Regions from separate parts of the Burkholderia pseudomultivorans genome, predicted to be linked through region 1. Evidence: riboswitches for the same ligand, from Rfam matches in the RefSeq annotation. Region 1 holds a riboswitch; each other region holds the start of a gene.

The links. A riboswitch is a leader RNA that binds a small molecule or an ion and turns the genes downstream of it on or off. The one in region 1 is predicted to bind cobalamin.
Region 2: it holds a riboswitch for cobalamin, as region 1 does, so the genes downstream of both, cobG (precorrin-3B synthase) here and WS57_RS01705 (CbtB domain-containing protein) in region 1, are expected to answer to the same signal.
Region 3: it holds a riboswitch for cobalamin, as region 1 does, so the genes downstream of both, cobW (cobalamin biosynthesis protein CobW) here and WS57_RS01705 (CbtB domain-containing protein) in region 1, are expected to answer to the same signal.

What each region holds. Positions count from the first base shown of each region.
Region 1 is NZ_CP013377.1:388,776-391,037, reverse strand. It holds gene WS57_RS01715 (LysR family transcriptional regulator) at 1-33, shown strand, start outside; gene WS57_RS01710 (CbtA family protein) at 64-786, opposite strand; gene WS57_RS01705 (CbtB domain-containing protein) at 800-1,009, opposite strand; cobalamin riboswitch at 1,044-1,186, opposite strand; gene WS57_RS01700 (histidine phosphatase family protein) at 1,224-1,808, shown strand; gene WS57_RS01695 (inorganic phosphate transporter) at 2,038-2,262, shown strand, end outside.
Region 2 is NZ_CP013378.1:3,166,442-3,168,703, forward strand. It holds gene cobG (precorrin-3B synthase) at 1-1,338, opposite strand, end outside; cobalamin riboswitch at 1,405-1,593, opposite strand; gene WS57_RS26900 (bifunctional cobalt-precorrin-7 (C(5))-methyltransferase/cobalt-precorrin-6B (C(15))-methyltransferase) at 1,874-2,262, shown strand, end outside.
Region 3 is NZ_CP013378.1:3,147,991-3,150,252, forward strand. It holds cobalamin riboswitch at 139-376, opposite strand; cobalamin riboswitch at 552-818, shown strand; gene cobW (cobalamin biosynthesis protein CobW) at 1,224-2,262, shown strand, end outside.

The sequences.
Region 1 (2,262 bases):
TCGACGTGGAACGCGCCGCGCATGCTGCGATAGGCGCGCGCGGTCGGCCGAGGCGGCCCGGCGTCAGGCCGCGCGCACCGCGCTGCGTTCGCCGCGCTCGACCCATGCGCCGAACAGCAGGCCGATCGTCGTCCACAGGATCGCCTGCATGCCGATCGCCGCGACGCGGAACTTCCACAGCAGCACCGCCGGGAACGCCGCCGGCACTTCGTCGATCGACGGCAGGCCGAACTGCACGGCCGCGATGATCGCGACGAACACGAGCGCCGCGGCGATCGACGCGTTCCAGTGGCCCAGTTTCGCGAGCAGATGACGACGCACGCTGACCGAGAACACCATCGTCGCGATCGAGATCGCGATCATCAGGAAGAACAGGCCGGTGCGATAGCCGATCGTATCCGGGTCGCCGATCGACGGCGGATTGGCCGGGTACTTCAGGTTCGGCACGATCACGAGCGCGACGAACGCGCCGAGCGCGAGCCACGCGGCGAGCGGTCGCGCGGCGATGCGGCCGACGCGGCCGTATGCATACGCGAAGGTCAGCGCGAACAGTCCGCCGAAGGCCGCGCCGTACGTGACGACGCCCGTCAGCAGGCCGATGCCGGCCTGCGTGTCGCGGCTGACCAGTTCGGGTTCCGGCGCATCGCCGTGGGCGGCATCGAGTTTCTCTTCGAAGGCGATCGCCTGATCGACTTGCGGTTCGCCGACGATCTTCGCGAAACCGAACGTGAGGAGACCCGCGGCGATGCCTGCGAGCATCCCCCGCATGAGCAGCTTTCCAACCATCGTGAACTCCGCGTCAGTGGCAGGGAAAGCCGAGCAGATGGCGGCCGTCGTGCACGAACTCGTGCACGTACATGCCGGGCACGAGCGAGGTCGCGCCCTGTTCCGCGCCGACGAAGTAAAGCGCGAGCAACAGGATCAGGCCGACGAACACGGCCCACGGCAACAGTTCGCGGACGGGAATGGGCACCGGCGCGACGGCCGGCTTCAGGACTGCTTCGCTCATGGATGCACCTCAGGGGAATCGCGCCCCGGTCAATGAATGGACGGTCAACGAAGGCAGGTCTGACTTCCGGGATGCGGGATCCGCGGTTACAGTGGCGCGACCGCGCCGGATTCTCACCGGCTTCCGCGCTTCGTATCGGGCGCATTGTACGCGCGAACGTCCGGGCCATGAAGCCCATGCCCGCCCGCCGCGCCATCCGGAGACCGACACCGACATGCCCGCGCTGCTGCGCCTGATTGCACACGCATCGACCCGCGCGATGCGCACCGGCACGTTTCCCGACGACGAGCCGCTCGATGCGCGCGGCCTGGCCGAAGCGGCCGCGCACCGCGAGCGGCGCGCAGGCATCGCAGACGCGCGCGTGCTGTGCAGTCCCGCCCGCTGCGCGCGGCAGACCGCCGACGCACTCGGGCTGCATCCCGACATCGACGCGATGCTGCGCGAGGTCGACTATGGAGGCTGGCGCGGCAAGCGGCTGCAGGATCTCGGTCGCGATTGCCCGAACGAGCTTCGCGCATGGATCGGCGATCCGTCCGCATCGCCGCACGGCGGCGAATCGTTCGACGAGGCGATGCGACGGGCCGGCGCATGGTTGAACCGTCTGCCGCATGAGCGCGACATCGTCGCGATCACGCACGCGACGATCGTGCGGGCCGTGATCGCGAACGTACTGCGCGCCGATGCGAGGACCGTGTCGGGCATCGACATCGCGCCGCTGTCGTGCACGACGTTCGCGCACACGCCGGAGGGCTGGATGCCGATCGCGGACGACGACCGCTCCGATCGCCGTTCAGGGTGAGCTCGAACGCGACAACCGGCGGATTGCGTTCGACACGTCGCGGACGCCGTGTGCAAAGGCGTCGAAAGCGGGAAAAGCGCCTCATGCCAGTTCTTTCGTTTTGCCAACGAAATCTCTCGCACCGAAACCTTTCATTCGTGTAAAGAACGTGGTCGCGCGCCGCGGCTGTCATCAAAGTGACTGAATGCCGAGGCTAGGATCGGACGCGGTTCCCTTACGAGATGCCGTCATGAATCAGCCCGCTTCGTCCACCGCCCGTTCCGGCTCCCCCGAACGCACCCGGCAGCTCGGCTATGCCGTATTCCTGCTGGTGCTCGCGATCGGCGCCGTCTATATCGCCACTCACCTGTTCGCGGATCTCGCGCCGGTTCGCGAAGGCTCGCTGTTCCCGTACCTGATGCTCGGCGCCGCGCTGCTGATCGCGCTCGGCTTCGAGTTCGTCAACGGCTTTCAC
Region 2 (2,262 bases), on a different replicon from region 1:
GGCCTGGTCAATCGTCAGATGGCGCGCCAGCGGGGCGCCGCGCCCCGCGGTGGCATCGCGCCGGTACAAGTCGTAATGCGCCGGAGCAACCGCGACGAGCGTGTGCGTCGCCGGACGCGGCAGCGCGCAATGGCGCTCGCAGCCGCTCAGGTGCGCATCGATCGGCCGGCCGACGCGGGCGGCCAGCGCGAGCGCGTCGCGTTTGGTATCGGCGCGCGCCTTCGCGCAGCCCGTGCTGCCGGTGCAGGCGACCAGCGTCGCCAGCGGATCGGACGGCGCGCACACGAGGCCGAGCGCGGCGAATTCGTCGAGCACGGCCGGCGCACGGGCCGCTGCGACGCCGTGGATGAACACGCCTTGCCATGGCGTCATCGACAGCGTGCCGTCGCCGTCGGCTTCGGCGCAGGCGGCGAGCCGTTCGAGTTGCGCCGCGTCGAGCCGTCCGAGCGCGAACTGCGCGCCGACGCTGCAGCGGCCTGCGTCGAGCGACGCGCGCGCGCCGAAGCGCAGCGCGGCGTCGGAGGGCGGGCGACGCCAGCCGGCCAGCGCCGGATCGGTGACCAGCGGGAACGGCAGGTAGCGCCGCGCGTGTTCGAGCAGCGCGGCTTCGTTGCTGGTCGCCAGCAGCGCGCGCATGCGCGTCACGTCGGCCGGCGCGAGATCGAGGAAGGCGAGCAGCAGCGCGCGCACGAGCGCGACGGTCTGCCCGGGCGACACGTCGATCGACGCGGGCGCGTCGCGCTGCGCGACGGGCGGGCATCCGGCGAGCCCGGCCGCGATGCGCACGTCGCCGTCCGCGCGACGCCACGCGGCGAGCCAGATATCGTGAGGATGATCGAGCGCCGCGACCGATTCGCCGCCGTCGAGCTGGATCGAGAACTTCGGCGACAGTTCGCCGCGACGCGGCTCGTTTGCGAGCATCCGCAACAGCGGTGCCGCGAGTGCGCGGCTGTCGAGCCATGCGGCCGGATCGTGTCCGGCGAGCGGGCTGAGCATCAGGTTGCGCGCGTCGTCGCTGGCGGCGAGCGCGGCCGCATCGTCGGCATCGACCTGCGGGCCGAGCCCGGCGTCGAGCAGCGCACGCGTCAGCGCGGCGGCCGCGCCGTCGCGAATGCCGCGCAGCTGCAGATTCGCGCGATTGGTCGCGTCGATCGCGCCGGAGCCGTACGCGCGCGCGGCGTCGGCGATCGCGCGCGCCTGTCGTGCGTGAAGCCGGCCGCCGGGCAGCTTGATCCGGCACAGTCCGCCGTCGGCGGCCGCGACCACGCGCACGAGCCCCGGACAGGCCGACGGGCGCACGACGGACGATGCGGAAACGGAAACGGGGGCGGAACTCAAGAGGCACCGGGACAGTGTCGCGCCGCGGCCAACGCATCGGTACACCCCGCCCGATGCCGGCTGGCACGCACGCACTTTCAGGCCGGCAGGTCTCCTGGCTGACAGGTCGGCGCCGGCTCCCGGCCTTCCCGGTGAAACCAGTGGCGTGAGGGGGGAACGGCTCGCTGTCTACAGTTGCGGGGGCAGCCACAGCAGCGCGATGCGCCCTGTGTTCCCTCTTCGGCCCCGAAGGGCACCGGCGAACGAACGCGCGTAGCATACCCGATTTCGCGGGCGGCTCGCGACCGGAAAACCGTGCGGCGGACGTGGACGGCGGCGGCATCGTGGCGAAGCCGTCGTCGGTTGGACGGCGATGCCGGCCGCGCGCGCGTCGCCGATATTTCGTCAGCCGAATCGGCCGCGCACCGACTCGTCCGCATGCGCAGGCGACGCCCGCCCGGCAAGTGAAACGCGGAGTGGAACACGGTACTATCCCGTTTTTCGCGATGCGGACCGGTACGCGGTCGGCAACAGGACGAACGATGGGGAAGGGTGCATGACGGCATGGCTGACGGTGGTGGGCATCGGCGACGACGGCTTCGCGGGGCTCGGCCGCGCCGCACGCCGCGCGCTGCTCGACGCGACGCTCGTCGTCGGCGCGAAGCGGCATCTCGACATGCTGCCGTCGCGGCTCCCGGCCGCGCGTGAAGCGTGGCCGTCGCCGTTCGAGCTGTCGGGCGTGCTCGCGCGCCGCGGCACGCCCGTTTGCGTGCTTGCAAGCGGCGACCCGATGCTGTTCGGCGTCGGCGCGACGCTGGCGCGCCAGCTTGGCGCCGACGAATGGCGCGTGCTGCCCGCGCCGTCGTCGCTGTCGCTCGCGGCCGCGCGCCTCGGCTGGGCGTTGCAGGAGGTCGGCGCGGTGTCGCTGGTCGGCCGTCCGCTCGC
Region 3 (2,262 bases), on a different replicon from region 1:
AGCGACGGGGAAGGGCGACGAACCGGCGGCGCGGCGGCCTGTGAAATGGCGTGACATGGCGGAATGAAGAGACCCGTATCGGGCCGGTGAAACGCGCACACCATCCGTCCCCCGCGGATAGGGCGTTCGGCGAGCGTCGGGCTCACCCCTTGCGTCGGCCGGTATCCGGGCTGGCCGCTTGCCAGGCCGCAGCCTTCCCGTCCGGCTGGCGGACAGTGGCATCGTGGGCGGCATGGGCGCGGGCGTTGCAGGACGCGTCGCGCGGGCGGCGTACCGTTGCGGGGACAGCACAGGCCGGGCGGATGTCCGCCTCCTGTTTCCCGTTTAACTGCATGCGCGGAATGCGCATGCGAGCACCGAACGCGGCGCATACGATAGCACAGGCGCTGCGGCCGGCGGATTCGCCGGAGCGTCGACCACAGGCGGGCGGCGAGCGTGCAGGCCGCACGCCGTGCGTTTCGATCGGCGACAAGGAAGGTGCGCCATCCGCGCTCCATCGCGATCCTGCCCGCGCGCCGTTGGCCCGCCTTGACGCTCCCCGCCGCGACGCCTACACTCGCACGCGTTTTGGTGCTCGCGCGTGCCGCTCCGGCGCGCGCAGTTAAACGGGAAACAGGGAGCCTGCCTGCGCCGCAGTCGAGCCAACCTGTGCTGCCCCCGCAACGGTAAGCGAACGCGTCGCGCGTCAGCGCGATGCAGCGCCGCTTCGCCGCATGCCGCGTGCATGCGGACGACCGCCACTGGATGCCGCGCGCATCCGGGAAGGCGAAGCGGCGTGTTCGTCAGCCCGGATACCGGCCTAAACGAAGGGGTTCAGCGCCGCGGGGAGGCGGCGCATCGTCCACGGCCGCAGCATGCCCGACGCCCGAGCGTTTCCCGATTCCGCCGCCAGGCTGCCATCCGCGCGACCGCGCCTGGCCCCGCGGCGAACGGCAGGCGTTGCGGGCGGCGCTGCCGGCGGCCGTGTTGGCATTCACGTGTCGACCGTTCGCAAGGAAGCGTCATGCCCGACTCATGTTTTCGCCCGCATCGGCGCGCCCGTCGCAGCGCGCCGGCGCCTGCGCGCGGGCGGCCGGCGCCGCGCACCGAGCCCCCGCACGTGAAGCGCCCGTTCCCCGCGAGCCCGCCCCGGCCGGCCGCACCTCGTCCCGTCGCGCGCCGCGCCGCAGCCGGCGCGACGACGCCGGCCTGACTCCACCGATTCACTCGACACTGGACCTACCATGACCATGCGCAAGCTGCCCGTCACGATCGTCACGGGCTTTCTCGGCAGCGGCAAGACCACGCTGATGCGCCACATCCTGCAACACGCCGAAGGCCGCCGCATCGCGGTGATCGTCAACGAATTCGGCGAGCTCGGCATCGACGGCGAAATCCTGCGGGGCTGCGGAATCGGCTGCGACGATGCGCAGGACGAAGCGTCGGGCCAGCTCTACGAGCTCGCGAACGGCTGCCTGTGCTGCACCGTGCAGGAGGAGTTCTATCCGGTGATGGAAGCGCTCGTCGAGCGGCGCGCGGACATCGATCACGTACTGATCGAGACGTCGGGCCTCGCGCTGCCGAAGCCGCTCGTGCAGGCGTTCAACTGGCCGACGATCCGCAACAGCTTCACGGTCGACGCGGTGGTTACCGTCGTCGACGGGCCGGCCGCCGCGAGCGGCCAGTTCGCGGAAAACCCGCAGGCCGTCGACGCGCAGCGCCGCGCCGACCCGAACCTCGACCACGAATCGCCGCTGCACGAACTGTTCGCCGATCAGTTGTCGTCCGCGGATCTCGTGATCGTGAACAAGGCCGATCTGGTCGATGCCGCGCAGTTCGAGCAGATCGAAACCGCAATTCGCGACGAAATCCCGCCGCAGGTGAAGATCGTGCGCGCGACGCGCGGCGAACTCGATCTGGCGATGCTGCTCGGGCTCGAATCGGCGTCGGAGGACACGATTCATCTGCGCCACGATCATCACGGCTCGGCCGACGACGGGGACCATGACCACCATCACGACGACTTCGACTCGGTCGTCGTGAGCGGCGACGCCGGCTCGCGCGACGCGACGATCGCCGCGCTGCAGCAGCTCGTCGAAACGCATACGATCTATCGCGCAAAGGGGTTCGCCGCGCTGCCCGATGCGCCGATGCGACTCGTGATCCAGGGTGTCGGCCGTCGTTTCGACAGCTATTTCGACCGTCGCTGGCAGGACGGCGAAACGCGCGCGAGCCGCTTCGTGCTGATCGGCGAGGACCTCGACGCGGCCGAACTGCAGCGCG